3 regions of the Ralstonia sp. VS2407 genome follow, and region 2 is predicted to be linked to each of the others. Evidence: predicted binding sites of a transcription regulator. Region 2 holds the regulator's gene; each other region holds the start of a gene.
What was found. Region 2 encodes NrdR, which represses ribonucleotide reductase genes. Its sites were predicted from a motif close to CACNANATNTNGTG; they were not measured.
Positions count from the first base shown of each region.

Region 1: ACU8YE_RS22450 (ribonucleoside-diphosphate reductase subunit alpha) is a predicted target of NrdR. The motif match lies at 7,051-7,064, and genes of this name have one in related genera.
Region 3: ACU8YE_RS19525 (ribonucleoside triphosphate reductase) is a predicted target of NrdR. The motif match lies at 3,970-3,983, and genes of this name have one in related genera.

Region 1 is NZ_JBRFVG010000019.1:32,711-43,023, forward strand. It holds gene ACU8YE_RS22430 (peroxidase) at 1-313, shown strand, start outside; gene ACU8YE_RS22435 (EamA family transporter) at 437-1,333, shown strand; gene ACU8YE_RS22440 (M14 family metallopeptidase) at 1,330-2,412, opposite strand; gene ACU8YE_RS22445 (ribonucleotide-diphosphate reductase subunit beta) at 2,567-3,775, opposite strand; gene ACU8YE_RS22450 (ribonucleoside-diphosphate reductase subunit alpha) at 3,892-6,864, opposite strand; gene ACU8YE_RS22455 (alkaline phosphatase family protein) at 7,515-9,545, shown strand; gene ACU8YE_RS22460 (hypothetical protein) at 9,576-9,770, shown strand; gene ACU8YE_RS22465 (phosphocholine-specific phospholipase C) at 9,807-10,313, shown strand, end outside.
Region 2 is NZ_JBRFVG010000001.1:156,866-167,178, reverse strand. It holds gene tolA (cell envelope integrity protein TolA) at 1-134, opposite strand, end outside; gene tolR (protein TolR) at 187-621, opposite strand; gene tolQ (protein TolQ) at 634-1,326, opposite strand; gene ybgC (tol-pal system-associated acyl-CoA thioesterase) at 1,323-1,727, opposite strand; gene ydfG (bifunctional NADP-dependent 3-hydroxy acid dehydrogenase/3-hydroxypropionate dehydrogenase YdfG) at 1,797-2,549, opposite strand; ZMP/ZTP riboswitch at 2,689-2,818, shown strand; gene glyA (serine hydroxymethyltransferase) at 2,953-4,200, shown strand; gene nrdR (transcriptional regulator NrdR) at 4,326-4,775, shown strand; gene pilV (type IV pilus modification protein PilV) at 4,946-5,581, shown strand; gene ACU8YE_RS00760 (PilW family protein) at 5,581-6,537, shown strand; gene ACU8YE_RS00755 (pilus assembly PilX family protein) at 6,531-7,175, shown strand; gene ACU8YE_RS00750 (pilus assembly protein) at 7,239-10,313, shown strand, end outside.
Region 3 is NZ_JBRFVG010000013.1:32,728-43,040, reverse strand. It holds gene ACU8YE_RS19545 (fumarate hydratase) at 1-963, shown strand, start outside; gene murI (glutamate racemase) at 984-1,832, shown strand; gene ACU8YE_RS19535 (cation:dicarboxylate symporter family transporter) at 1,891-3,168, opposite strand; gene ACU8YE_RS19530 (DHCW motif cupin fold protein) at 3,541-3,882, shown strand; gene ACU8YE_RS19525 (ribonucleoside triphosphate reductase) at 4,019-6,082, shown strand; gene nrdD (anaerobic ribonucleoside-triphosphate reductase) at 6,079-6,255, shown strand; gene ACU8YE_RS19515 (anaerobic ribonucleoside-triphosphate reductase activating protein) at 6,218-6,931, shown strand; gene ACU8YE_RS19510 (Crp/Fnr family transcriptional regulator) at 6,936-7,613, shown strand; gene ACU8YE_RS19505 (putative zinc-binding protein) at 7,634-8,023, opposite strand; gene ubiT (ubiquinone anaerobic biosynthesis accessory factor UbiT) at 8,035-8,460, opposite strand; gene ACU8YE_RS19495 (U32 family peptidase) at 8,457-9,341, opposite strand; gene ubiU (ubiquinone anaerobic biosynthesis protein UbiU) at 9,352-10,313, opposite strand, start outside.

The sequences.
Region 1 (10,313 bases), on a different contig from region 2:
GCACTCGTTGCAGAAGGGTTTTGGGGCGTCGTTGCAGTTCGAGATGGCCAATGGCCTGCAGGACATCGCCCGCGACGACTGGACAGCCACCACCGGCTTCGACCCTGAAGACCTCGACGTGCCTGGCGTGCGCGGCACGCTACAGCGCATTGCGGCGTCCAGACTGGCCGTCTTCGGCATGAGCGCGGAAGACCCGGCACCGCTCGCTGCACCGCGCCCCCAACGCGGCGTGACGCCGCGCCCCGATGGCGAACGCGAAGGCCAGCGCGTGTTGCTGATCGACGTGATCCGCCCCAGCGCAGCCGCCCTGTAAGCACGCCAATTCGATAAAAAGCGACGCCCGCGCCGCCGAGAACGCAACGATTTCTCGGCGGCGCGCGGCTATGCTGTGGCGTTGCGCTGCCGCGCTTCCTGCCGCCCCCCTCCGCTGTCGCTCATGCCTTCCGCTGCTTCCGCTTCCACTGCTTCGACGACGTCCACCTCCCCCTGGATGCCCATCCTTGCCCTGATGGGTTCGATGGCCTCCGTGTGCCTCGGTAACTCGTTTGCCAAGACGCTGTTTCCGGTGCTGGGCGCGGCGGGCACGGTCACGTATCGCGTGACGATTGGCGCGGTGATCCTGCTGGCGTTCTGGCGGCCGTGGCGCCTGCACCTGAGCCGCGCAGATGCCGGCCGCATCGCGCTGTATGGCGTCACGCTGGCGAGCATGAACCTGCTGTTTTACCTGTCGCTGCAGCGGTTGCCGATCGGCATTGCGATCGCCATCGAATTCACGGGGCCGCTGGTGCTGGCCGTGCTGCTGTCGCGCCGCGCGCTGGATTTCGTGTGGATCGGGCTGGCGGTGGTCGGCTTGCTGATGCTGACGGTGGCCGACAAGTCGGTCGGTCAGGTGGACCACCTGGGCGCGGTGTATGCGCTGGCCGCCGGCGTGTGCTGGGCGCTCTACATCCTGACGGGCAAGAACCTCGGCGGCCTGCATGCGGGCCAGGCGACGTCGATCGGCATGGTGGTCGGTGCGCTGTTTGCGATTCCGTTTGGGGTGGCGCAGGCCGGGTGGGCGCTGTTCTCGCCCTCGCTCATTCTGGCGGGACTCGGGATCGGGCTGCTGTCGAGCGCGATCCCGTATTCGCTGGAGATGGTGGCGCTCAAGCACCTGCCGGGCAAGACGTTTTCCGTGTTGCTGAGCCTGGAGCCTGCCATCGGCGCGCTGGCCGGGGCGATCGTGCTGCACGAGCAACTGACCGGGCGCCAGTGGGTGGCAATCCTCGCCATCATCGCCGCGTCGGCCGGCTGTGCGCTGACGGTGCGCGCTCCCAAGCCCGCCCAGAGCTAGCCGGAAACCCGCGCTGCGGCTTGCAATGCAGCCATGCGCGTCTGCGCGTAGACCATCCCCTTCCATTCCGGCACGTCGCAATAAAACGCATCGCGTAGCCCCTTGCGGATGCCAGCCTGCTGCGCAGCGCCCTGCTCCGGATGGCGATGCAGCCAGTGGTCGGCGCGCAGCGCCTGCAGCACCGCCAGCGGCGCGAGCGTACCGAACTCCAGCGTCACGCAGGTCTTCTCGATGCCGGGCAGCAGTTCGTAGGCGATGCCCACCAGATCGCCCTTGACGACCGACGAGACCGAACCCGCTGCAGCAATCGGTCGAACATCGGCACCCCAGGTGCGCATGGCACGCTCCAGCTCGGCAGGATCGGGGCTGTTGAAGATCTTCTCGCCGTGGCCGTAGTGGCCGAGCCCGGTATGCAGGTCGATCCACACCAGGCGCGACATGCCGGCCGCGTGCCGCGACACGATCCCGCGCATCTGCAGCGTGCTCCAGCACGGCGCGCTGCCGCCGTAGAACATGCCGTCCGGCACGCGGTATTGGCCGCTCGTTGCGGCGTCTTGCAGGGCTTTTTCGCCGCGGGTGACCATGTAGTGCTGCAACGCTGCCTGATCCGCCTGGCTGGGCGGCCACGTGCGCGGCAGCAGCAGCGGATCGACTTCGAGATACGCCGGGTTGGCGGACGCGGCTTCGGCAATGTCGACGCTGTTGCGGTTCAGGTCAACGTTGTCTTCATTCACGCGCCGCAAGTGTGCAAACCCGTACGGGTTGACCGCATGCACCAGCAGCAGCGCTACGTTGGCAGCCGCCAGCCGCGCGAACAGTTCGTCGTCTTGCAGCAGGCCGGTCTGGCAGCCGGAGCCGCAGAACCCCTCCACACCATGGACGCCGGAGGTGACGATCAGCAGAGCCTGAGCCTGCGCCGGCGCGAGCAGCGCGGTATCGATGGAAAGCTGCTCCCCAGACGGCCCCGCCACATCGGGATGCAGATGACGCTCGATGCGAAGCCCCCGGCTCTGTGCGGCGGCGAGGAACTTGCTGCGCGCTTCATCGTAGGTCTGCGAGAAGAAGGCTTCGACCGTCATAGCGGGAATCCGGGGGCAGTGGTAGCCGCAGCGTGCCATGTCTGACAGGCGCGGCGCAATCGCACAAACGTGAATGGACGCCCCAAAACGCAAACAGGCGACGCATGGTGCGTCGCCTGTCTACGTTGATGCCGGGTCGAGCGCGTGGCTCAGATCACTCCCAGGACAGCGCACCGCCGGTCTGGTACTCGATCACGCGCGTCTCGAAGAAGTTGCGCTCCTTCTTCAGGTCGATCATTTCGCTCATCCACGGGAACGGGTTTTCTTCGTTCGGGAACAGCGCGTCCAGGCCGATCTGCTGGCAGCGACGGTTGCAGATGAAGCGCAGGTAGCCCTTGAACATCGGTGCGTTCAGGCCCAGCACGCCGCGCGGCATGGTGTCTTCGGCGTAGCGGTATTCGAGGTCGACCGCCTTCTTGAACAGCTCCGTGATCTCGGCCTTGAACTCGGCCGTCCACAGGTGCGGGTTCTCGAGCTTGATCTGATTGATCAGGTCGATCCCGAAATTGCAGTGCAGCGACTCGTCGCGCAGGATGTACTGGTACTGCTCGGCGGCACCGGTCATCTTGTTCTGACGGCCCATCGCCAGGATCTGCGTGAAGCCAACGTAGAAGAACAGGCCTTCCATGATGCAGGCGAAGACGATGAGCGACTTCAGCAGCTTCTGGTCGTTCTCGGGCGTGCCGGTCTTGAATGACGGATCGGTCAACGTGTCGATGAACGGGATCAGGAACTCGTCCTTGTCGCGGATCGACTGCACTTCGTGGTACGCGTTGAAGATCTCGGCCTCGTTCAGGCCCAGCGACTCAACGATGTACTGATACGCGTGCGTGTGGATCGCCTCTTCAAACGCCTGGCGCAGCAGGTACTGGCGGCATTCCGGCGCGGTGATCTGGCGGTACGTGCCCAGCACGATGTTGTTGGCGGCCAGCGAATCGGCCGTCACGAAGAAGCCCAGGTTGCGCTTGATGATGCGGCGCTCGTCTTCGGTCAGACCGTTCGGGTCTTTCCACAGGGCGATGTCGCGCGACATGTTGATTTCCTGCGGCATCCAGTGGTTCGCGCAGCCGGCGAGGTACTTTTCCCAGGCCCACTTGTACTTGAACGGCACCAGCTGGTTGACGTCGGTGGCGCCGTTGATGACGCGCTTGTCAGCGGCGTTCACGCGGCGGTTGCTCTGTGCGGCAGCGGCGTTCGGGTTGTTGCCGAGGATGCCCGTGCCGGCGGCCTGCGTGGCCGACGGGGGCAGGACGCCGCCCTGGTCAGCGGTGGCCGTTTGCAGTTGCGGCTGCGGTTGATACACCGGCTGCGGTGCAGCCGAAGGTTGTGCGGCAGGTTTGACGTCGTCGTCCCAGCTCAGCATATGTGCTTCTCCTAATTCTTTGCGCGTCGCTCCCGCTCTTTTGGAGCGCGAGTCCAGTGTCGTTCAGGTCACGGCGCCCCCGCTTGCGCGGGAGCAACCTCAGACACTGTTTTGACTTATTGGCAGGCTTCGCATTCCTCGAAACCGGGGTCGCCCGGGCGCATAGTGCACACGGCGCCTTCGGCTTCCGGCATCGCCTGGGCGGTGGCAGCAGCGGCATCCAGCGCGCTGGTCGGTGCGGCCGACGTCACGCCCGATGCACCTGCAGCCGACACACCACCTGTATCGCTACCCGAGGACACCGCATTCAGCGTGCCGCGCGACACGGTCGACTTCTCGACGTGCGTGGCGCCGATCGTGCGCAGGTAGTACGTGGTCTTCAGGCCACGCAGCCAGGCCAGCTTGTACGTGTCGTCCAGCTTCTTGCCCGACGCGCCGGCCATGTAGATGTTCAGCGACTGAGCCTGGTCGATCCACTTCTGGCGGCGCGATGCCGCTTCCACCAGCCACGTCGGCTCCACTTCGAAGGCCGTTGCGTACAGGTCGCGCAGGTCTTGCGGAATGCGGTCGATGCGGGCCAGCGAGCCATCGAAGTACTTCAGGTCGGCGACCATCACTTCGTCCCACAGGCCGCGTGCCTTCAGGTCGCGCACCAGGTAGTCGTTGACCACCGTGAATTCGCCCGACAGGTTCGACTTGACGTACAGGTTCTGGTACGTCGGCTCGATACAGGCCGACACGCCGATGATGTTGGAGATCGTTGCCGTCGGGGCGATCGCCACGCAGTTCGAGTTGCGCATGCCGTACTGCTTGATGCGGCCGCGCAGGCTGTCCCAGTCCATGGTCGACGACATGTCGGTTTCCAGGTAGCCGCCACGCTCTTCGGCCAGCAGCTTGAGCGAGTCCTGCGGCAGGATGCCACGGTCCCACAGCGAGCCCTTGTAGCTGCTGTAGCGGCCACGCTCTTCAGCCAGCTCGGTCGACGCCCAGTAGGCGTAGTAGCACACGGCTTCCATCGAGGTATCGGCAAACTGCACCGCTGCGTCGCTGGCGTACGGCACGCGCAGCACGTGCAGCGCGTCCTGGAAGCCCATGATGCCCATGCCGACCGGACGGTGGCGCAGGTTCGAATCACGTGCCTTCTTGACCGCGTAGTAGTTGATGTCGATCACGTTGTCGAGCATGCGCATGGCCGTGCGCACGGTCTTCTTCAGCTTCTCGTGATCGAGCACCACGCTGCCATCCGCCTGCTTGACCAGGTGGGCGACCAGGTTGACCGAACCCAGGTTGCACACGGCGATTTCGCTGTCGTTGGTGTTCAGCGTGATTTCCGTGCACAGGTTGGAGCTGTGCACCACGCCCACGTGCTGCTGCGGGCTGCGGATGTTGCACGGATCCTTGAACGTGATCCACGGGTGGCCGGTTTCGAACAGCATGCCCAGCATCTTGCGCCACAGCTGCAGCGCCGGCATCTTCTTGAAGAGCTTGATCTCGCCGCGCGCGACCTTGTCTTCGTAGGCCAGGTAGGCCTGCTCGAATGCCTTGCCGACCTTGTCATGCAGGTCCGGGCAGGTGGACGGCGAGAACAGCGTCCACTCGCCGCCTTCCATCACGCGCTTCATGAACAGGTCCGGGATCCAGTTGGCCGTGTTCATGTCGTGCGTGCGGCGGCGGTCGTCGCCGGTGTTCTTGCGCAGCTCCAGGAATTCTTCGATGTCCAGGTGCCACGTTTCCAGGTACGCACACACCGCGCCCTTGCGCTTGCCGCCCTGGTTCACGGCCACAGCCGTGTCGTTGACCACCTTCAGGAACGGCACCACGCCTTGCGACTTGCCGTTCGTGCCCTTGATGTGCGAGCCGAGTGCGCGCACGTTCGTCCAGTCGTTGCCCAGGCCGCCGGCAAACTTCGACAGCAGCGCGTTTTCCTTCAGCGCCTCGTAAATGCCGTCCAGGTCATCCGACACGGTGGTCAGGTAGCACGACGAGAGCTGCGAGCGGCGCGTGCCTGAGTTGAACAGCGTCGGCGTGCTCGACATGAAATCGAACGACGACAGCAGCTGGTAGAACTCGATGGCGCGGGCCTCGCGGTCGATTTCGTTCAGCGCCAGGCCCATCGCCACGCGCATGAAGAACGCCTGCGGCATCTCGATGCGGGTTTCATTGATGTGCAGGAAGTAGCGGTCGTACAGCGTCTGCAGGCCGAGGTAGTTGAACTGGAAGTCGCGCGAGGCGTCCAGGGCCGCACCCAGGCGGGCCAGGTCGAACTGCGCCAGCTTGTCGTCGAGCAGTTCGGCGTTGATGCCGCGCTTGATGAACTGCGGGAAGTAGTCGACGTAGCGCGTGCTCATTTCCGCTTGCGTGACTTCTTCGCCGAGGATTTCGCGGCGGATCGTGTGCATCAGGATGCGCGCCGTGACCTGGCTGTACGCCGGGTCCTTTTCGATCAGGGTACGCGAGGCCAGGATGGCCGAGTCGTACACCTGCGTCATCGGCACGCCTTCATACAGGTTCTTGACCGTTTCCTTGAGGATCGGCTCCGGGTCCACCGCTTCGCCCAGACCTTCGCAGGCCGAGACGATCACGTTGCGCAGCGCCGCCATGTCCAGCGGGCGGGTGATGCCGCCGTCGGTCACGTTCAGGCCGATGAAGGCCGGTTGCTGCTGGGTTTCACCGGCTTGTGCGCGCTCCTGGGCGCGGCGCTCGCGGTACAGCACGTAGGCGCGGGCCACGTCGTGCTCGCCCGAGCGCATCAGGGCCAGTTCCACCTGATCCTGCACGTCTTCGATATGGAACGTGCCGCCGTTCGGGCGGCTGCGCAGCAGCGCACGCACGACGTTCTGCGTTTGTTGCTCGACCAGCTCGCGCACACGCGCGGAAGCAGCGCCCTGCCCGCCATTCACGGCGAGGAAGGCCTTGGTCATGGCCACGGCGATCTTCGAAGGCTCGAAGCTCACCACGGCGCCGTTGCGGCGGATGATCTTGTAGTCCGCGTAGCCAGTGCTGGGGGCAGCGGCCGTGCCGCCAGCGCTTTGCGCAAATTGGGAGGGGTTGGCGGTGCCGGAGTGGATTTCTGGTTGGGCCGTCTGCATGTGGACTCCTGTTGAACCGTTCGTTTTATTGGCGCGCCGGGGGTGAAGCACCCTGGGCGAATCCTTGCGCTACGCGGAGAAATGAGACGGAAAAGACCCCTGCCTTTCCTCAGCCCCCAAGCGCCGGCTCGACCTGCCGTACGCCCGCCCCCGCGTGGCGCTGAAATAAGAATCCCGGAAAGCGACCACTACATCTAGTGTCCAACTCCGGGATTGACGCTAAGTATAGTGGCCCAATCGAATTTGCCTAGACTTGACAGGTGGGGGCAGAGGGCTATTTTTCACCCGCCAATGCGGTGCCGCAAACCCGCTACGCCAGTCTGCACAAAGGGTCGGCGGGACTGGCGTGCGGCGTCGCAATGACCGACTCTTCAGAATAATTCTTTCTATCGACGTCGCAAGCTCAATAGACGTCACCTCATCTTCGGTAGGGGTATGTGTGCGGCGCACTGCACCGGTGCACGCGTGCCGCACCCCGGGGCAATCCCCGGCATTCACCCGCTCAAGAAATCCGAATAGCCACATCAGCATTCTTGCCGAGGCTGTCACTTGAGCGACAGGCCCCCACCCTACGCTTCGGTCGCATTGCAGGGAGCGCAATCACAGCGGCGGGACACCGAGCGCCGCGCACAACGACCGAGGAAATCGACATGGCTTGGAATCCACCTGCCCGCCGCCTGCTGACGGCAGCGCTGGGCACGACCGTGGCCGCGACGCTGGCGACCACGTTGACCGCATGCGGCGGTAGCGACAGCAGCCCCATCGCCAACCAGGGCAACACAGACGCGCCCTCTACCAGCGCCAGCAAAAAGGTGCTGGTGGTCGGCGTGGACGGCGCCACTTATGCGCAGGTACAGAGCGCGCTCTTGCAGCACAGCCTGCCGAACCTGGGCGCGCTGGCGGTGATGCCGGCTTCGACCGGCGGCACGCTTGGCACCACCACCGCCCAGCCGCCGCTGGACACGCCAAGCTGGGCCACCGTGCTGACCGGCGCCTGGCAAAACCGCCATGGCGTGACCGACGACACCGTCACCACCCTGGCCGCCCCAAGCGTGTTCAGCTACGCGCGCAGCGCCGCCAAGGCAGCCGGCGCCACGCAACGGCTCGGCGCCGCAGTTAGTTCGGCAGCGCTGCCTGCGCTTCTCAAGGCGGATCAGCAAGCCGGCAACCTCGACACGCTCGTGGACTGCGCCCAGGTGGACACCTGCGTGACGCAGAACAGCGTGAAGCTCGTGCAGTCCGGCTACGACGTCGTCTTCGCGCAATACACCGCGCCGGCCGCCGCCGCGCTGGCATCGGGCCTGCAAAGCGACGCGTACACCGCTGCGCTGGCCAACGTCGACCAGGCGCTCGGCACGCTGCAGGCCGTCATCGCCCAGCGCCGCACCGCCAACCCGAACGAAGACTGGCTCGTGGTCGTCACCACCAGCCACGGCCTGGACGCCACGGGGGCCACCACGTCTGCGCCGACGCTGGAAAACCGCACCGCCTTCATCGCGCTGAACAAGAGCGTCAATCCGGTGCTCGGTAAGAACGGCATGGCCGCGCCCACGTCGGAAGCCGCGCTCGCTGCCCTGCCGAGCGAGGCCGACATCGTGCCGACCGTGCTGGCGCAATTGAACGCCGCCGTACCGGCCACCGCTCACAAGTTGGACGGCGCAGCGCTCACCGCCAACGCGATCGGCGTGCGCAATGTCCAGAGCACCGTGGGCGCGTACAGCGCCTCGCTGTTGCTGAACTGGCAGAACCCGACAGCGGCGAGCGGCCCCATCACCGTGCTGCGCGACGGCAAGCCGGTTGCCACGCTGCCCGCCACGGCCACGCAGTACACCGACAGCAACATCGCTGCCGCCAGCGGCATTTACCGCATCAACTACACGCTGGTGCGCAACAACGTGCCCGTGTCGATGCTCGCGCAGATCGCCTACGTTGCCCCGACGCCGCTGGCCACCTCGCTCACCAACGGCCTGGCTGCGTACTACAGCTTCGACCCGCTGCCGCCGACCGACCGCAAAGCCAGTTCGACGATCGGCCCGTGGGTGGCAGGCACCGACGGCGGTTCTGCGGCAACCGACCCGTTTGGCGGCACGGCGCTTTCGGTCGATTCGCGCATCGACGCCTACAAGCTCACGCAGAACGGCGCCGACATTGCGCAGAGCCCGCAGTTCACGATTGGCTTCTGGTTCAAGTCGGATTGCACGCAGGGCAACGGCACGGGCGAGCCGATCCTCGCCAACAAGGACTACTACTCCGGCTCCAATGCCGGCATCGCCATCGGATTGTGGGGCGGCTGCGAAGTCCGCTTCAACCTGGGTAGCGGCGGCAAGCGCGACGACATCCAGGGCATGAAGTTCAGCGCCAACCAGTGGGCCTATCTCGCCCTCTCGGTCGACGCGCAGGCCAAGCGCTTCAGCGCTTACATCCTGGACCCGGTGCTCGGCGTGCAGAAGGTGGAAGACAAGGCCATCGCCAACACCGACGTCACGAAGCTGGGTGGCCTGGCCACCAAGGTCTGGGGCATGAACGACGACGCCACGCACAACTACGTGCCCAACAACCCGGGCTCGCTCAAGGGCGTGATGGCCTACGACGACCTCGCCATGTGGACGCGCCGCCTGACGCTGGACGAACTCAAGACGATCAACGGCTCGCACCAGCCGCTGTCGTCGCTGAACCCCTGACCCCCTCCCCCAACCCGAACGAGACCGCTCATGAAGCCTTTCATCCACCCTCTCGCGAGGCCGCACCGGCTGGCCGCCGTGCTGCTGTGCGCTGTCACCTTGTCGCTGTCGGCCTGCGGCGGCGATTCGAACGACGGCACGCCGAGCACGGGCCCCGGCGCCGCTCAGCCCGATCAACCCGGCCAGCCGCCGGCCAACAAGCCGACCCTGCACTGCGCTCCGTAACGCGCGGCTTCCCATCGACTTGCGTTTGAGACCGACATGACTTCCGACACGAACCACGCCAACAACGGCAGCCGCCGCAACTTCCTCAAGATGGCCAGCACGGGGGCGATTTCCGCCGCCGCGCTCGCCGCCTTCCCGCCGTCGATCCGCCGTGCGCTGGCGATTCCCGCCAACAACGCCACCGGCACGATGCGCGACGTGGAACACGTGGTGATCCTGATGCAGGAGAACCGCTCGTTCGACAACTATTTCGGCACGCTGCAAGGTGTGCGCGGCTTTGGCGACCGCTTCCCCATCCCGCTGGCCGGCGGCCTGAACGTGTGGCAGCAGACCTACGTGCCCAGCAGCGGGCCGAGCCGCACGGTGCTGCCGTATTACCTCGACAGCAGCGCCGGCAACGCGCAGCGCGTCTCGGGCACGCCGCACAGCTACCCCGATGCGCAGAACGCGTGGGACCTGGGCCGCATGAGCAAGTGGCCGACGTACAAGCAGACGCAGTCGATGGGCTATTACAAGCAGGCCGAGCTGGACTTCCAGTTCGCG
Region 2 (10,313 bases):
GTGCTGCTCTGCCACTGCACGCCAAAGTACAGAAAGATGATCAGCAGAACGTGTGTCAGGACCGCCAGCCCGAACGCGCGCAGCGTGCCACGCTCGCGCACAGGCTCATAACGATGCAACGACGTCGTAGTCATGACGTTCAGGTTGCCCCGCCTTGGTTCGTCAACGCTCGGTTCATCAACGTGCTCATGACGATTTCACCATCAGGCCGACGCGCTTGACGCCATCGCCCTTGAGCACGCTCATTACGGTCAGCACGCGGTCGTATTGGACCGACTTGTCGGCGGCAATCACGACGGGCTGATCGGGGTTTTCGTCAGTGCGCTGCTTCACAAATGCGCGCAGCTCGTTGTTGTTGGCGAGCTTCTGCTCGATTGCTCCCGAACCTGTTTTGACGCGAGCAAGGATCGTGCCGTCACCCTTGATGGTCACGACGATCGGCGGCTGGGTCTGTTGCGGCGTGGCATTGGCCACCGAGGGCAGATTGACCACCCCCGGGTTCACCACGGGCGCCGCCACCATGAAGATGACCAGCAGCACCAGCATCACGTCGATGTACGGAACGACATTAATGTCGGCCTTGGCCCGTCGGGCGCGGCGCGTTCGCTGGATGGTAGCCATGAGCGCGGCTCCTTAGCGCGTCTGGCGCTGGAGGATGTTCGAGAACTCTTCCATGAAGCTCTCGAAGCGGTTGGCCAGGCGGTCCATCTCGGTGGCGTAGCGGTTGTAGGCAATCACCGCCGGAATGGCCGCAAACAGGCCGATGGCCGTAGCGACCAGCGCTTCGGCAATACCGGGCGCCACGGCCGACAACGTCGCCTGCTGCACGTTGGACAGGCCGCGGAAGGCGTTCATGATCCCCCACACGGTCCCGAACAGGCCGATGTACGGGCTAACCGAGCCGACGGACGCCAGGAACGGCAGATGCGATTCCAGTGAATCCATCTCGCGCTGGTAGGCCGCACGCATGGCACGGCGGGAAGCATCCAGAATGGCACTCGGATCCCCGCCACCGCGCTGCAGCTCGCGCGCCTTGAGGTATTCGCGCATGCCGGCTTCAAAGATGCGCTCGAGCGCCCCCGTCGTGTGGCGGTTGTTGGCAGCGCTCTGATACAGCGCCTGCAGGTCGCCGCCGGCCCAGAAATCGCGCTCGAACGATTCTGTCTGGCTGCGCGCGGCGCGCAGCGCAAACGCTTTGCGGAAGATGTACGTCCAGGAGAACAGCGACATCACCAGCAGCAGGCCCATGACGAATTGGACCAGGAGGCTGGCGTGCAGCACCAGCGAGACGATCGACAGATCTTGTGTGACCTCGACGGGATTCATGCGGCGGCTTTGATGGTTGCGAGTACGGGAGCGGGAATCGGGGTCGGCCGGAAAGTGAGCCGGTCGACACATCCAACACGAATCGTGCCTGATGCGAGCAAAATGTCGCCGCGCCAGCCTTCCTGGGCGAATTGGACCGACGCGGGGCCGACCCGTTCCATACGCGAACGGATCTGCAGCAGGTCGTCCAGGCGCGCCGGCGCGCGGTAATCCACAGCGGTGCTGCGCACCACAAAAATGGCCCCGGTCGTATCGGCCAGCGCCTGCTGGTCGACCCCAAGCGCGCGCAGCCATTCAGTGCGGGCGCGCTCAAAAAATTTCAAATAGTTGGCGTAAAACACCACGCCACCCGCGTCGGTATCTTCCCAATACACGCGGAGGTTCCAGTCAAAAGAAGCCATCGGGTAATTTTACCAAGACGCAAGTGACGGCCAGCCATCCACCGACCGGCCGAGGGCTTGCGCTGGGATTCAGGCCATGCCTCGCGTCACGCTGGTGGCCGAGAATGACTGGCAAACGGGCATCAGCTCCATCGCGTTGACATTGAAGTGCGCGGGAAGCGCCGCCATCCAGTAGACGGCCTCGGCGATGTCGTCGGCGGTCAGGGCTTCCGTGCCTTCGTAGACCTTCTCCACGCGGGCATCGTCGCCCTTGAAACGCACGTTGGAAAACTCTGTGCCGGAGCAAAGACCTGGCTCGACGTTCGAGACGCGCACGCGCGTGCCGGTCAGGTCTGCGCGCAAGTTCAACGAGAACTGGCGCACGAACGCCTTGGTCGCGCCATACACGTTGCCGCCCGGATACGGGTACGTCCCGGCAATGGAGCCGATATTGATAATGTGACCGCGGTTGCGCTCGACCATGGCGGGAAGCAACGCACGCGTCATATGGACCAGTCCGGAGCAGTTGGTACCGATCATGCGGTCCCAGTCGGACAGATCAGCGCGCTGGGCGGGTTCGAGGCCCAAGGCCAGACCGGCGTTGTTGACCAGCACGTCGACTTCGCGCCAGCCCTCAGGCAGCGTGCCCGGCAACGCGGCAACGGCATCGGCATCCAGCACGTCCAGCACCAACGGCAGCACGGCGTCGCCCAATTCAGCCTTGAGCGCGTCGAGACGGTCCTGGCGGCGGCCTGCCGCGATCACACGATGGCCTTCTCGCACGAAACGCCGCGCGATGGCCGCGCCGAACCCGGCGGTTGCGCCGGTCACGAATACGATCATGGAAGTGTCTCCGGACCTTAAGAAAGCGAAAGATCAGAGTTTACCTGAAGCCTTGAACCGCATTGCACCGCAATGTGCGTGTCTGCACGCTCGCTTCTTGCGGCGACCATGGGGCTGTCGTACACTCGCGGGCAACCATTCCACCTTGCGCGACTGGCGAATCCTGAAGCTGCTTTGCGCAGCTTCGACATGTGGGCAGCGACCACGAGGAAGCGCAAGGTTTCTGGCGTCATGCACAACGGCGCCTGCCGCTCGCCTGGGCAGCGAATGGGAAGCACAGGGTGACTTGGACACCCGCTGCAGTCGGCCAACACCGAGCGCAGTCGTTCAAGCCGCGCGCATGTTTCCCCACGCCTCGCCCGATCTCCGCCTTTTCCGTTTCGTTTCAGACCAGACACTCGCCATGTTCGAACGCAGCCGCTATACGATCGACCAGATCGATCCCGAAATCTTTGCCGCCATCCAGCAGGAAAATCAGCGTCAGGAAGACCACATCGAGCTGATTGCCTCCGAGAACTACACTTCGCCGGCCGTGATGGCCGCGCAGGGCTCGCAACTGACCAACAAGTACGCCGAGGGCTACCCCGGCAAGCGTTACTACGGCGGTTGCGAATATGTGGACGTGGTGGAACAGCTCGCCATCGACCGCGTGAAGCAGCTCTTTGGCGCGGAAGCCGCCAACGTGCAGCCGAACTCGGGCTCGCAGGCCAACCAGGGCGTGTTCTTCGCCGTGCTCAAGCCGGGCGACACGATCATGGGTATGAGCCTGGCCGAAGGCGGCCACCTGACGCACGGCATGGCGCTCAACATGAGCGGCAAGTGGTTCAACGTTGTGAGCTACGGCCTGAACGCGCAGGAAGACATCGATTACGACGCGCTCGAAGCCCTGGCGCAAGAGAAGAAGCCGAAGCTGATCATTGCCGGCGCATCGGCATTTGCGCTGCGCATCGATTTCGAGCGCATCGGCAAAATCGCCAAGTCGATCGGCGCGTACTTCATGGTCGACATGGCGCACTACGCTGGCTTGATCGCCGCAGGTGTGTACCCGAACCCGGTGCCGCACGCTGACTTTGTGACGACAACTACGCACAAGAGCCTGCGCGGCCCGCGCGGCGGCGTGATCCTGATGAAGGCTGAGCACGAGAAGGTCATCAACTCGGCGATCTTCCCGGGTATCCAGGGCGGCCCGCTGATGCACGTGATCGCCGGCAAGGCAGTGGCCTTCAAGGAAGCGCTGTCGCCGGAGTTCAAGGCTTACCAGCAACAAGTCGTGAAGAACGCGGCAGCCATGGCAGAAACGCTGATGGCCCGTGGCCTGCGCATCGTGTCGGGCCGCACAGAAAGCCACGTGATGCTGGTCGACCTGCGCGCCAAGAAGATCACCGGCAAGGAAGCCGAGAAAGTGCTTGGGGACGCACACATCACCGTCAACAAGAATGCGATTCCGAATGACCCGGAAAAGCCGTTCGTGACCTCGGGTGTGCGCCTGGGTTCACCGGCCATGACAACGCGCGGCTTCAAGGAAGCCGAGGCCGTGACGGTCGCCCACCTGATTGCCGATGTGCTGGACAACCCGCACGACGAAGCGAACATCGCCGCCGTGCGCGCCAAGGTGGCCGAGCTGACCAAGCGGTTCCCGGTCTACGCCTAAGGCATCCGCTGATGGCCGGATCTCCCGGCCACGTAGTACCCTGCCGCGATGTGCCTGCCCAGGCCATCGCGGCGTTGTTCTTTTAGCGCAGTGCGTTCTTTGAGGTTGCCGAGGAGACCACCGGCATGAAATGCCCCTTTTGCGGCCACGCGGCCACCCAGGTGATTGATACCCGCATGTCGGAAGAAGGCGACACCGTGCGCCGCCGCCGCCGCTGCGAATCCTGCGACCGCCGCTTCACCACCTACGAACGCATCGAGCTGTTCTTTCCCGCCGTCGTCAAAAAGAACGGCAGCCGCGTTGATTACGACCGCAACAAGGTCAAGGACTCCATGCGCCTTGCGCTGCGCAAGCGCCCCGTTTCCGCCGAGGCCATCGACGAGGCCATCGCCCGCATCGAAGAAAAGCTCCTCAGCCACGGCGAGAAGGAAATCGGCAGCGACCGCGTCGGCGAGCTTGTGATGCGCGAACTCAAGCGGCTGGACAAGATCGGGTACATCCGGTTTGCATCGGTGTACCGGAGTTTTGAGGATGTGTCGGAATTTCGCGACATGCTCGACGAATTCCGCCAATAAGCCCTGTTTTCCACCGCTGTCCGAACTAGCGCTCCGACCAAAATTTCGGTTTAATCCGCTGTCAAAGCAAAGAAGTAGCACTTTGTCACAATCTTGGCGTAGCATGCCCGGATAAGTGACGAAAGAAGCATTAAAAAAATAGTTGGTCGGAACAATTCGCGGGAGTCACCATGCGCCACGCTTTGCCGGGGAAAGCGCTTGGCTTCACTATGCTCGAAGCATTGATCGCCGTGCTGATTTTGGCCGTCGGCGTGCTCAGTGTCGCCAATCTTTTAATCAAGTCGTATCGGTTTACGCAGCAGGGAGCGTATGACACGCTGGCCCTGCAATTGGCGTCGAATATGGCGGATCGGATGCGGGCCAACTCCAGCACCCTGGGCACCGCCAGCTCGCCGTACTTCATCGATACTCAAAGCGCCAGCGGAACGTCCGCCATCAATTTTTATGCACAGAGTTGCGCCACCGGCGCGACCAACTGTGGATGCACGTCGGGTAGCGCCGTATGCGCCGCCGCCGCCGCACAATTCGATGTCATCGAGTGGGCAAGCGCCGTTCAGGGCGCTCTACCGGGCGGCCGCGCAGTCGTTTGCCGTGACACCGTGACCTACTCCACTACCGGCGGTTTCAGCGGATGGAACTGCGATAAGGCGGCCACGTCGCCGGTAGTGATCAAGATGGGTTGGGTTTCGCGCTTCACCAACAAGGACTTGTCAGCAAGTGCGGCGGCGGCCAACGCCGCAGATGCGGCCAGCTCGGTGGCGCCAAATCCGCAGATGGTTGTTGTTGTAGATACGGGAGGCCAGTGATGCGTCGCCCTCCCTTTCGCTCGGCGGCTCGTGCACGCGGTTTCTCGCTGATCGAGTTGATGGTCGCCTTGGTGATCTCGTTGCTGGTGCTAGTTGCGACCGTGTCGTTCTATCTGATGACGCGCTCGACCTACACGACCATCGACGACAGCTCGAACCTAGAAGAGCGCGGACAGTTTGCCCTCGGCGTCATCACGCGGGCCCTTCGGCAAACGGCGTTTTCGCCGCCGAATACGTCGGGCGGTGGAATGATCCAGCTTGCTCAAAGCGACCCGCCCATGATCAGCGGGGTGGACGGTTGCGATAACCCAGCCGATGTGGAATCGCTTTCGCAAACGGTGCCGGCATCGTGCAAGAACACCATGGTGGACAAGAACAACGATGCTCTGGAGATCCGCTTTTTTGGCTCCGGCACCGCTGCGAATCCGACCGTGCCGGATAACTCGATGGTCGACTGCTCCGGCCAAGGCGTCGCCTCGCCCACCAGCATCGACCTTGCAGCGAGCCAACGTGGCCTGTCGATATTCTTCGTTCAGACGGACAGCACCGGTTCGTACCTCGCCTGCAAGTTCCGACAGCGCGACAGCACAGGCGCCGCTACGACCACGTTCGCCACCCAGCAGCTGGTGCCGGGCGTGGAGTCGCTGCAGTTCTTGTATGGCGTATCGGTAGACGGCGACGCGGTGCCGGACGTGTTCAAACGCGCCACCGACATGTCGACGACCGACTGGCAGAACGTCTACGCAGTCAAAGTGGCACTGGTAGTACGTGCCGACAACGCCAGTGCAGACGTTGGCAGCGGCGCACAGAAGTTCACCTTGTTCGGCAAGCAATACACCTATGTCGACGGTACCTACCAAGCCACGGCAAACACGCAGATGGCGCGCCGACTCTTTACCGCCACGGTGCAAACGCGCAACTACATGACCTGCTTCTCGGGAGATCCGTCATGCTGATGATCTCCACTCGCGCTCCAGGGCGTACGATGGGCTTCGCGTTGATCACTGCACTGGTGATGTTGCTCGTCATCACCCTCTTGGCAATCGGCGGCGCGCGGCTGGCGATCGACTCCAAGCGGATGAGCCGAAACCAGCGCGACACCGACATCGCTTTCCAGGCGGCCGAGGCGGCCTTGCGCGACGCTGAATACGATATCCAAAACGCATCGGCCGGCAACGGTACTGCCACCAACACGCGGTCGGCAATCTTCGATCCAACCAAAACCACTGGCTTTCCTGGCAGCGGTTGCAACACCGGCGGCCCTGGCACAACGACGCCCTATCAGGGGCTGTGCCAACCTGCTCCGGATGGCGCCACCGCAGTCTGGAACACGGTGAGTTGGAGCACATCCGGCACGCCACAGACGGTGGGTTTCGGCGACTTCACTGGCCGGACCTTTCCCACGGGGACGGGCCTGCTGCCCGCACAAAAGCCGCGCTACATCATCGAGATCCTGCCAGACAGAACGATCGGCGGGAATGTGCAGGGACCGGCCACTTTCCTCTACCGCATCACGGCAGTCGGTTGGGGGCCCAATCTCGGGGCACAGGTCATGCTGCAGTCGGTCTATCGCAAGACGGATACACCGGGCTGACCAGCACTGGGCGACACGACAAACATGGCAAAAAAACAAAGCCTTTTCGGGGGGCTGAACACCATGAAAATCATCCGCGGCTTGCTGGCCGTCTTTGCAATGGGCTGGGTTTCGGTCATGGGCGCGGCCAACAGCGTGCCAACCGTGGCGATCTCCACTGTCCCGCTATATGGGCGCAGCCAGAACGTGCACCCCAACCTGATGCTCTCACTGTCGGTGGAATTTCCGACGACGGGCGCAGCGTATCGTGGCGCCTACGATAAGACCCAGACGTTCCTTGGTTACTTCAATCCGACCAAGTGCTACACCTACGACTCTACCAACGGTTACTTCACGATTTCGGGTGCGACGAACTCATCCTTCGAATGCTCGGGCACCTTCTCAGGCAATTTCATGAATTGGGCGGCTTCATCCGCTATCGATGAATTCCGCATGGCGATGACCGGCGGCGACCGTGTCATCGATACAAAAACCCAGACCGTGCTACAGCGTGCGGTACTGCGCGATGATTTCTTCAAGAGCAATTCATATTTCCCACTCAAGAGCATCGATGGCTCTGGCAATGCAAGTGCGCCCAGCAAGGTCACGCCGTTCACCTCTTCGAAGCTTTACATCGCGTCGTGCGGTAACCATATCTTCTTCTCCAGTCAAGACGACTCTAAAGCCTCATGCGGCAACCCCGGCAAATACGCTAGCCAGTCGTACCGGGTACAGGTACAGGTGTGCGACACAAATGAAGGCTCGACTCGCACCGATCTCTGCCTGAACTACAACGGCAACTACAAGCCGGTCGGTCAGATGCAGCTCAACGCCGACCGCATGCGCTTTGCGGCATTCGGTTATCTGAACGACAGCACAAATGACACAAAGCTAACGCAAAACGAGCGATACGGTGGCGTCCTACGGGCTCCCATGAAGTACGTGGGCTCAACGGCCGTCGACACTAACCTGAATGCGATCACCAACTCTGCACCGGAATTCGATGCCTCAACCGGGGTATTCGCTACAAACCCCCTGAAGGCAGCCGAAGGCACGAGCGGCGTTATCAACTACCTGAATAAATTTGGCCGCACCAGCGTGAAGTTGTCAGGCCGAAACATGGGCGATCTCGGAGGCCCGACCGACAACCCTACTGGCAACTACAAGACCTACGACCCCGTGAGCGAAATGTTTTACGAGAGCATTCGCTATCTGCAATTCAAGCAAAAACCGACGCCAGAAGCGATCGCTGGCCTGCCAGACTCCACGTATTCGGACAATTTCCCGGTGTACACCACCTGGGATACCGACCCGATGCTGAGCGGCTGCCAGCGCAACTACGACTTCCTGATCGGCGACATCAATACCCACGAAGATCATTACATCCCTGGCAACCAAGTATCCAACCAAGGGGATCCGACTCGGGCCGTCAGTACCTACGACAACTTCGACGTACGAGACTGGACTAACCGGGTCGGGGCGCTCGAAACAAACACGCCCGCGGCTGGCAACGGCAGACCACTAGACACCTCCTTCACCAACCTGGGCGACATCAACCACGCGACTTCCCACTGGGCCTCGTATTACCTAGCGGGTGTCGCCTACTGGGCGCACACATACGGTTTTCGTCCCGATATGCCGACGGCGCGTGTCACCACGTTCGTCATTGACGTCAACGAAAATGGCAACGGTACCGTCGGCGACACACAGCGCCAGAGCCAATTCTTCTTAGCCGCGAAGTACGGCGGCTTCCAGGATGCCAACAACGACGGCAATCCGTTCAAGACATTTGGCGCGGACGGCATCACAGTCGTCAACAACAACACCGAATGGGAAGCGGCTCCGACTGGCTCGAACATTCCTTACAACTGGTTCCTGGGTGGCCAACCCGCCACGATGATCGCCGCAATCAAGAATATCTTCGCGCAGATTGTCTCGTACGCTGGCACGCTGTCGGGTGTTGCGCTGTCGAGCGCGCGCATCACCGGTGACTCGGGGAACAACACTTACGTATACGCCCCTGGCTTCGACCAGAAGTGGAACGGCCGCCTTGCGGCGTATCAGCTCACGCTGAATGGCTCCAATGTACAAGTCAGTTCGCAGGCGACATGGGAGGCGGGTGCCTTACTCACGACGGCGTACGGCGGCACATCGGGGACCAAATACACCGGCCGCTCCGTGTTCACCACGAACTCGGACACAGGAAAGGGTGTGGCTTTCGCGTGGGCGAATATCTCGCAAAGCCAGCAAGCATTGCTCAATACCAATCCTGACAACGGTGCAGCGGACAGCAGTGGCCAAGATCGCCTGAATTATCTGCGAGGCGATCAGAGTAAGGAAAACACCACGAGCAATTCCAGCGGCATCTTCCGCGCTCGCAATAGCCTGCTCGGCGACATCATCGGCTCCGCGCCAACCTATGTGGGCGACCCTTCGGGCGCTATCACGGACACGGGCTACGCAACCTTCACTGGCACCTACAACGGTCGTACGCCGATGATCTACGTGGGTGCCAACGACGGCATGGTGCATGGCTTCAATGCCAGCACGGGTAGCGAAGTCTTCGCGTATGTACCGAATGCAGACTTCACGAGCCTGAATCAACTGACATTCCCCGGCTACGCACACCGCCTGTTCGTAGATGCCACACCGGTCGCTGCCGAAGCGCAAGTCAACGGGAACTGGCGGACAGTTTTGACTGGCGGCTTCGGTGGCGGAGCTCAAGGCGTATACGCCCTCGACGTGACTGATCCCACTGGGTCCAAAGGTGGCTCGTTTACGAGTTCCAACGTGCTGTGGGAGTTCACCGACAAAGACGACGCCGACATGGGCAACGTGATGGGCACCCCGCTCGTCGTCAAGCTGCAAACTGGCACAGATACGTCGAAGAATCCAAATGTGCCGATCTACAAGTGGTTCGTGATGGTCGGCAACGGCCTGAACTCTAACGCGGTCGATAGCAGCTACAACGCGAACGCGCCGGCGGCACTGTTCCTGCTGTCGTTGGACAAGCCGGCTGGCACTCCCTGGCAGCGCAACACCAACTACTTCAAGATCGTCACCCCGATCCCCGGTGGCACGCCGCCGTACACGACCGCCAATGGGCTGTCGACGCCTGCCATCGTGCCCGCCGTCAATGGCCGCGCCATGGCAGCCTAC
Region 3 (10,313 bases), on a different contig from region 2:
GGCATGCTGGGCATCGGCATTGGCGGCACGGCCGAAAAGGCCATGCTGCTGGCCAAGGAAGCCCTGATGGAGCCGATCGACATTCAAGACCTGATCGCCCGCGGCCCGAGCAACCGTGCAGAAGAACTGCGCATCGAGCTGTACGAAAAGGTCAACGCGCTGGGCATTGGCGCGCAAGGCCTGGGCGGCCTGGCCACCGTGCTCGACGTGAAGATCCTGGACTACCCGACCCACGCGGCCAACCTGCCCGTGGCGATGATCCCGAACTGCGCCGCCACGCGCCACGCACACTTCACGCTGGACGGCAGCGGCGTTGCCAAGCTGGAAGCGCCGGACCTGTCGCAATGGCCGAAGGTCGAGTGGGCACCGAACACCGAGACCTCCAAGCGCGTCGACCTGAACACGCTCACGCCGGAAGAAGTTGCCTCGTGGAAGCCGGGCCAGACGCTGCTGCTCAACGGCAAGATGCTGACCGGCCGTGACGCCGCACACAAGCGCATCGCCGACATGCTCGCCAAGGGCGAGAAGCTGCCAATCGACTTCACCAACCGCGTGATCTACTACGTCGGCCCGGTCGATCCGGTGCGCGATGAGGTTGTCGGCCCGGCAGGCCCGACCACGGCCACGCGCATGGACAAGTTCACCGAGACGATGCTCGCCCAGACGGGCCTGATCGCCATGGTGGGCAAGGCCGAGCGTGGCCCGGTCGCCATCGAATCCATCAAGAAGCACAAGTCGGCTTACCTGATGGCCGTGGGCGGTGCCGCGTACCTGGTGTCGAAGGCCATCCGTGGTTCCAAGGTGCTGGCATTCGAAGACCTGGGCATGGAAGCCATCTACGAGTTCGACGTGAAGGACATGCCCGTGACCGTCGCCGTCGATAGCTCGGGCACGTCGGTCCACAAGACCGGCCCGGCGGAATGGCAGGCGAAGATCGGCAAGATTCCGGTCGCAGCAGGCTGATCCGTTCACTCATATTCAATATGACGACACGCGCGCAGGCACCGGTCGGGGTCTTTGATTCCGGCCTCGGAGGGCTCTCTGTCCTGCGCGCGATTCGCGCCGAACTGCCGGCCGAATCGCTTCTCTACCTGGCGGATTCCCGCCATGCCCCGTACGGGGAAAAATCTCCCGAATACATTGCCGATCGCACGCTGCGCGTGTGCGAATGGCTGGTCGACCAGGGCTGCAAGGCGTTGGTGATCGCGTGCAACACCGCCACGGCGCAAGCCGTGCACGTGCTACGCGAAAAACTCGCGGTGCCGGTGATTGGCGTCGAGCCGGGCTTGAAGCCAGCGGTTGCCACATCGAAGAGCCGTGTGGTCGGCGTGCTCGCGACCGAAAGCACGCTGCGCAGCGAGAAATTTGCACGCCTGCTGGCGGCTGCCTCGGGCGATTGCAAAGTGCTGAGCCAACCCGGCTACGGGCTCGTCCCCCTGATCGAACGTGGCGATACCCACTCGCCTGCGGTGCTGGAGCTGCTGCGGGCGTATCTGCAACCGATGCTGGACGCAAACGCCGACACGTTGGTGCTCGGCTGCACGCACTACCCGTTCCTGGAAGACGCCATCCGCGAGATCGCGGGCGATCGTCTGACGTTGATCGACACCGGCCACGCCGTCGCGCGCCATCTGGGCCGCACGCTCGCGGCGGCGGGATTGCAGGCAGCAGGCCCCGCCGCATCGCCCCGCTTCATGAGCACCGGCGACGTGCTTCCGCTGCAAGCCATGGTGGCTGCGTTGCTGGGAGAGGCACCGATGGCACAGCGTGTCGACATCGGCGATGCGCCCCTGAGCCCGGCCGTGGCACCGCTCGCTTCTCAACCGGAATAACGCCGCTCAGATACAACAACGCCGCCCTAAAAGGCGGCGCTGTCGTCTTGGCTTAAAGTCAGCCGACCTGCGGCTGCACTGCGGGTTCTGCGGTCTCTTCCACCGCCTCCTCTTCAGCCGGCTCATACTTCGCCACCACGGCCGTGGCCAGGCTGTTGCCGATCACGTTGGTGGCCGTGCGGCCCATGTCGAAGAACTGGTCGATGCCGATGATCAGCAGCAGACCGGCTTCGGGCAGATGGAACATCGGCAGCGTGGCTGCCACCACCACCAGCGAGGCACGCGCCACACCGGCCATGCCCTTGCTCGTGAGCATCAGGACCAGCAGCAGCGTCAGTTGCTGCGTGAAGCCCATCTCGATGTTGTAGGCCTGCGCGATGAACAGCACCGCAAACGCCTGGTACATCATCGAGCCATCGAGGTTGAACGAGTAACCCAGCGGCAGCACGAAGCTCGAAATGCGCTTGGGCACGCCAAATCGGTCAAGCGCCTCGATCGTCTTCGGGTAAGCGGATTCGCTGCTCGCCGTGGCGAACGCCAGCAGCGTCGGCTCACGAATCAGCCCCAGCAGACGGCCCAGCGAACGGCCCAGCAGCAGGTAGCCGACAAAGAACAGGATCGCCCACAGCAGCGCAAGGCCCAGGTAGAACTCGCCGATCAGCTTGCCGTAGGTCCACAGTACGCCCACGCCTTCCACCGTGATGGCAGCGGCCATGGCAGCAAACACGCCCAGTGGGGCGAAGCGCATCACGTAGTCGGTAATGCGGAACATCAGCTTGGTCAGCTCTTCCAGGCCACGGCCGATCACGCTGTCCATCGGGTTCTTCATCGTCGACAGCGCGGCGCCGAAGAACAGCGAGAACACCAGGATCTGCAGGATCTCGTTGGTGGCCATGGCCTCCACGATGCTGCGCGGGAACACGTGCGTGATGAAGGCCTTGAGGGTGAAGTCACCGGTCTTCAGGCCCGACGTGGCCGACACATCCGGCAGCGCGAGGTTCATGTGCACACCCGGCTGGAAGAAGTTGACCAGCAGCATGCCAAGCGCAAGCGACGTGGCCGACGCGCACACAAACCAGATCATCGCGCGCAGGCCCACGCGGCCCACCGAGCGGCCGCCGCTCATGCTCGCCAGGCCCGTCACCAGGGTCGAGAACACCAGCGGTGCAATGATCATCTTGATCATGCGCAGGAAGATGTCGGTGATGATGCTGAAGTACGAAGCGATGTCCTTGGCCGCCGCAGCGTCCTTGGCATATTCGTGGCAACCCCAGCCGACGGCAATGCCCAGCAGCATTGCCAGCCCGATATGGGAGGTCAGACGTTTGGTGTTCAAGACTTTCTCCAAGGAATATCGTGGCCGGAGGGACGGCGCGCGACAGACGCGGATCTCATGAGGCCAAGGGCTGGCCCAACTTCGTCACGCTTTGTAAAAAGCGACGATATTAGAGAAGCGCATGGCGATCGTTATGTCGATGTTGCATGGCACCATGCAATTTCTGCATACATTGATATGGCGCCGTTGACACCTTGCTGCGATGCCGCACTGGCAGTGGAACTAGCCCCCTCAGAAGCGGATTATTGAGCCGCACGCAATGCCGTCACGGCGTACCAACAAGCGCCGCTTCAAGCACATGAAATGCGACGCGTGGACCACGTAAGCCGCTGATACCATCATGGGCTTACGTCACCCACCCGGAGTCCCGCGATGAAAATGGCGCCCTTCGCCTTTGGCACGACCGACTGGTCCGCCGTTGAACCTACCGAGCACACCGGCGAGACCGGCATGGCGATCTGGCGCACCCGTTACTTCGGGGACGAGTCAAACCGCATCCGTGTACGCATGGTCGAGTACACCCCCGGCTACTTGGCTGACCATTGGTGCAAGAAGGGCCACATCCTGTTCTGCCTGGATGGCGAATTGGAAACCACGCTGGAAGACGGCCGCAAGTTCACCCTCACGCCGGGCATGAGCTATCAGGTGGGCGACGACGCTGAAGCCCATCAGTCCTACACCAAGAACGGCGCCAGGCTGTTCATCGTCGACTGACAGCGACACGACCATTCTGCGTCGCAAATGGCCCCGGTTGACCGGGGTCAAGCGATTTAAAAATCAAGGTCTTTAGGGCTCACCGACCACAATATGTAGTGCTAGTCTGACTCCATACCACTAGATGGAGTACCTCATGACGGGCACACAGGTCACCAGGCAAGTCACCAAGCGCGACGGTTCATTGGCCCCGTTTGACGCGCAAAAGATCCGCCAAGCCATCGCGGCAGCCGGACAGGCCACCGGCGAATTCGACACCGTCGAAGCGCAGCGCCTGACCACGGGCGTGCTCGAGCATCTCGCCTCGCTCCCCAGCCCCGGTATCGAAATCATCCAGAACTGCGTGGAAGAGGTGCTGGTCGACGCCGGCTATTGGCGCACCGCGCGTGCCTACATCGTCTACCGCGAGCAGCACGCCCGGCTGCGTTCGCTCAAGCACACGCTGGTCGATGTCGAGAGCACGATGGACGAATACCTTGAGCAGCGCGACTGGCGGGTCAATGCCAACGCCAATCAGGGGTACAGCCTGGGCGGCCTGATCCTGAACGTGGCGGGCAAGGTCACGGCCAACTACTGGCTTTCGCATGTCTACAGCCCAGAGGCGGGCGCAGCGCATCGCGAGGGCGACCTCCACATCCACGATCTCGACATGCTGTCGGGCTACTGCGCAGGGTGGTCGTTACGGCAGTTGCTGACGGAGGGATTCAACGGCGTGCCGGGCAAGGTGGAGGCGACGCCGCCGCGGCATATGTCCGCAGCGATCGGGCAGATCGTCAACTTTCTCGGCACGCTGCAGAACGAATGGGCCGGCGCGCAGGCGTTCAGTTCGTTCGATACGTACATGGCGCCGTTCATCCGCCGCGACGCGATGTCGTATGCGGCGGTCAAGCAGTCCATGCAGGAGCTGATCTACAACCTGAACGTGCCCAGCCGCTGGGGCACGCAGACGCCGTTCACCAACCTCACGTTCGACTGGACGTGCCCGGCGGACCTGCGCGAGCAGGTTCCGTACATCGGCGGCGAAGAGATGCCCTTCACCTACGGCGACCTCCAGCCCGAGATGGACATGATCAACCGCGCGTACATCGAGGTCATGATGGCCGGCGATGCAAAGGACCGCGCGTTCACTTTTCCGATTCCGACCTACAACATCACGCCAGACTTCGACTGGGAGCACCCCAACACCACGCTGCTGTTCGAGATGACGGCACGCTACGGGCTGCCCTACTTCCAGAACTTCCTGAATTCCGATCTGGAGCCGCACATGGTGCGCTCGATGTGCTGCCGCTTGCAGCTTGACCTGCGCGAGCTGCTCAAGCGCGGCAACGGATTGTTTGGGTCGGCCGAGCAGACCGGCTCCATCGGGGTGGTGACGGTGAACTGCGCGCGATTGGGACACCTCTACGCGGGCGATGAGGCGGCGCTGCTGGCGCGGCTCGATATGCTGCTCGCACTCGGCCGCGACGTGCTGGAAGTCAAACGCAAGTTCGTCCAGCGGTTGATCGACCAGGGGCTGTATCCGTACACGCGGCGCTACCTGGGCACGCTGCGCAACCACTTCAGCACGCTCGGCGTGAACGGCATCAACGAGATGGTGCGCAACTTCACGCACGATGCCGACGACATCACTACGCCATTCGGCCACGCCATGGCGGTGCGCCTGCTCGACCACGTGCGTCAGCGCATGACGGAATTCCAGGAGGCGACGGGGCATCTGTACAACCTCGAGGCCACGCCCGCAGAGGGCACGACTTACCGCTTCGCCCGTGAAGACCGCAAGCGCTGGCCAAACATACTGCAGGCCGGCACGACCGCCCAGCCGTACTACACCAACTCCAGCCAGTTGCCCGTCGGCTACACCGACGACCCGTTCGAAGCACTGGCGCGCCAGGAAGCGCTGCAAAGCAAGTACACGGGCGGCACGGTGCTGCACCTCTACATGAACGAAGCGATCTCCTCGCCGCAGGCGTGCAAGGAACTCGTGCGCCGCGCGCTGGCGAACTTCCGCCTGCCGTACATCACCATCACCCCGACGTTTTCAATCTGCCCGAAACACGGCTACCTGTCCGGCCATCACGCGTTCTGTCCGAAATGCGATGCAGAACTGCTGGCTCAGCAGCCTCATGGCAAGTGCGGCTGCACAACGGCGGACACCCCAGGTTCTTCCACCCACCTCCATCACGAAGGAGCCTCCGTATGACTACCGCTGCACACACCGCCAACCACACCGCTGTACTCGACGACAGCCAGCGCACACGATGCGAAGTCTGGACCCGCGTGATGGGCTATCACCGGCCCGTCAGCTCGTTCAACATCGGCAAGCAAGGGGAATTCTGTGAACGCCGCTTCTTTGTTGAAGACCGCGCCCGCTGAGCCACCGCACTGCCCGCCGCCGGCCATCGGCGGCCTGGCGCCGTTCTCCAGCGTCGACTGGCCCGGGCAGCTTGCGGCGGTGGTATTCGTGGCCGGCTGCCCGTGGCGCTGTCATTACTGCCACAACCCGCACCTGCAAACGCGGGCGCGCACGCTGGATTGGGACGATGTCTTCGCGTTTCTACAGCGTCGCGCGGGCCTGCTTGATGCGGTTGTCTTCTCCGGCGGTGAACCGCTGAGCGAACCGCATCTGCCGCAACTGATGCGCGACGTGCGCGCGCTCGGCTACAAGATTGGCCTGCACACCGGCGGTATTTATCCGGCGCGCCTTGCCGACGTACTGCCGCTGGTGGACTGGGTCGGGCTCGACATCAAGACGAGCGCACCGCGCTACGACGCGCTCACAGGCCGCCGCGGGAGTGCTGCGCCGGTCGAAGCATGCCTGGATCTTCTGCTGCAGAACGGCAGCGGATTTGAGTGCCGCACCACGTGGCACCCCGATTGGCTGCCAGAACCCGAACTTCTTGCGCTGGCGCAAAACCTCAGCCGGCGCGGCGTGAAACACTACGCACTACAAGCCTACCGAAGTGCCCCCGGAACCCCGGCCATCACGCTGCCCAGCGAGGGCACCCAGCGCGCATTGGCCGCCTGTTTTTCTTCTTTCTGTTGCCGGTGACACCATGCACGACCCCCTCGATGTGGGCGCTCTGCTCAAGCACAGCCCGCTGTTCCTGGATTTTGACGATGATGACATGGCCGTGCTTACGCGTGACAGCCACGCAGTGCGCGTGTCGCGACACGACTTCGCGTTTCACCGTGGCGATCGAGCCGATGGCTTCTACGTCGTGGTGGTCGGTGCGATCAAGCTTGTGTTGCCGGGTGCGCACGGCCAATGCAAGGTCATCGAATTCTTTGGCCCGGGCGCGTGTTTTGGCGAGCCCTTCATGTTCCTGAACCGCCCTTACGCGGCAGATGCGCAAGCCATGGAAGACAGCCTGCTGGTCTGGATCGACAAGCGCGCCATCGACGATGCACTGCACGTGCATCCGCGCCTCGCGCGACAAATGCTGGCAGGGCTGTCCGCGCGACTGCACACGTTGATGTGCGACATCGAAACCGTGAACCTGCAAAGCGCCAATGAACGGTTGATCGGGTATTTGCTCTCGCTGCCGCGCAAGTTTGACCGCACGCGGTTTCCATGCAGCAAGAGCCTGGTCGCGTCCAAGCTGGGGCTGGCGCCGGCCACGCTTTCCCGCACGCTGCGTCAGTTGATTCGCGACGGACTGATCCGCGTGGAAGGCCGCGAGGTTGTCATCCCGAACACCACGGCGTTGCAGCGCCAGCTCATCGCGGGATAAAAGCAGGCAATCGACGCAGATCAATCGCCTGCGGTATCAAGGCGATGCTGGAGCGTGTTGACTGCGTCATCGACCAGCGCAGCGGCGGCACTCAATTCGTCGTCACTGCAATCTGCGTGATAGCGCTTCTTGGCGCCGCACTGGTTGAGCACGAGGTGAATATCCGGCGCCACGCCCGCCGTCGCCAGGCAGGCCTTGACGCACGCCAGTGCGCAACCGTCGAGCGCGAGAATGGGCCGCCCGCTGCGTGCTGTCTTGACGAGCGCGCGCACCCCGCCGCCGACACCGCTGATGCAGGACATCTCTGCCCTGCCTGCACGGTCCAGATCGACGGCCAAACGATTTGCCGCCTGCGCCACGCTTGAACAACCCGAGCATGCATAGACGAGCGGCAATGCACGTGATGACATGGCGCCCCTCGCTATCGCGATTGCCAGCGTGCAAGCCACGCCGGGCGTGCAGCCGCATCGAGCCAGTTCTTGACGATCAGCCCAAGCTCCGTGTCGCCTGCAATCTTGAGGCGGCGCTGGAAAAACAGCGTATCTGCGTCGGCAGTGCCCCGAATGAGCGCAACGAAATCGGCCACACCGGCACGCAACTCCAGCTCTGGTTCGGGGCTTGAAGCGGAAAGCGTGTGGAACGCTCCACCGCGGCAGCAAAAGCAGGCGCGCAGGCCGAGGTCCTCCACGGTGATGGCAAAGCGCCGCCCTTCCAGTTCCGGGGGCGGCGTGAGCCACGACAGGCGCCGGGCCAGATCGAGGCCCAGCACAAAAGGGAACGACGTGAGCGGCACCGGCAGGCTGCGCGCCATGCGGACGAACATTTCGGGGGGGCGTAAGCGTGTCATTGCGGCGCCTCCAACCATTCAATGCCGGACTGCCCGTGCCAATAACCATTGCAGCGCCCAATGCCCTCCGGAGGCTGCACTTCCCGCGCAGGCAGACCAAGGCGCAGGGCATCCAGTGCCGCCAGGGCGTCCAGCGTGCCTTGCGATTGTGGGCTGACACGCAGCACCTTCACGCCCAGTGCAGACAGCGCGGGCGCCTGATCGAGAATGTCGAGGCATTGCCCCGATTGCGTCTGGATACCGTTGATGGCGAGAAACTCCTGCCCTTCGCGCGTGCGCACCGCCAGGCCATCGGGATGCTCGATGCAGCGGAAGCCGCAGTCGTCCTTGTTGAGGCGAAAGTGCCGCGCCGTAAAGCAGCGTGCAGAAAATGCCAATGGCAAGCGTCCCCACACCATCGCTTCGATCGCCAACTCGGCAGGCTTCTCGCGCATCAGCTCGGCCAGTGTGGCCTGGCTCATCTCCAGCGGCATGACCGCACGCACCGCACCCAGCCCAGCCAGCCACGCCAGCGTCGCGCCGTGATATGCGTTGCAATGCGGCCCCGCAACGAATGGCCGACCGTTCAGCAACCGCACAGCGCCAAGCTCGCCGGCTTCGACCATCCAGTCGTCCTGCTGACATTGCTTGCGCAACGCCTGCGCCTCGGCACTGGTTTCGATGAGCGTGCGCGTCGACAGCACCACCGATTTGCCCGCCTCGCGCAGCATGGCCGCGATATCGAGCCAGTCGTCCGCCCGCAATTCGTGGCGACGGCTGCAGACCGTCTCGCCCACGTAGACGATGTCGACAGGGCTGGCGGCGACCTCCGTGTAAAAGTCGAATGTCTGTAGCCGCGGCCAGTAATACAGCAGTGGGCCAAGCGAAATTTCGTAAGACATGATGTGCCTTCTATTTCCAGGGCCGATCAAACGCGCCTTGCGTGACATGCGCGCCTTCTGCGTGGCGCACGAGTGCCGCCTGCCAGTCGGGCTTGACGGAGAAGCGCGCCGGGTCTGCCTGTGCCGCATCCAATGCGGCGCGCAATGTGGCCACCACCTGCGCAACGTACGCCGGACTGCGCTGGCGCCCCTCGATCTTGATTGCCGACACGCCCATGGCGATCAACCGGGGCAACAGGCTGAGCGCATTGAGGCTCGTGGGCTCTTCCAGCACGTGGTCGACTTCGCCGTCGACAAGAAAGCGCCCCTTGCACAGCGTCGGGTACCCAGCCGGTTCGCCCGGTGCGTATTGGTCGATCATGATGTTGTTCAGGCGTGCATCCAGGCTGCCGTCTCGCTCCACCCAGCGCACAGCATGCGCAGGCGAACACACGCCCTTGTTGTTGGGCGAATCGCCGGTGGCATACGACGACAACAGGCAGCGCCCTTCGGCCATCACGCACAGGCTGCCAAAGCCGAACACCTCGATCTGCACCGACGTCTGCTGGATCACGCGTTCAACTTCGGTCAAGGTCAGCACACGCGGCAACACAGCGCGGTGGATGCCGAACTGCTCGCGCATCAGCTCGATGGCGCCGGCATGCGTGGCCGAACCCTGCACCGACAGATGCAGCCGAAGATTCGGATAGCGGTCGCGCGCATAGGCCATCAACCCGGGGTCGGCCAGGATGACGGCATCGGCGCCCAGCATGTAGGCGGCATCGACGGCCATGCGCCACTCGATGGCACGGCCAGGCTGCGGAAACGTGTTGATGGCAAACAGCACCTGGCGCCCTTTCCGATGCGCAAATTCGACCCCGGCACGGATGTCGTTCTCGGTAAAGTTCAGGCCGGCGAAGTTGCGCGCGTTGGTCGCGTTCTTCAAGCCGAGGTAGACGGTATCGGCCCCGGCCTCCACCGCCGCCTTGAGTG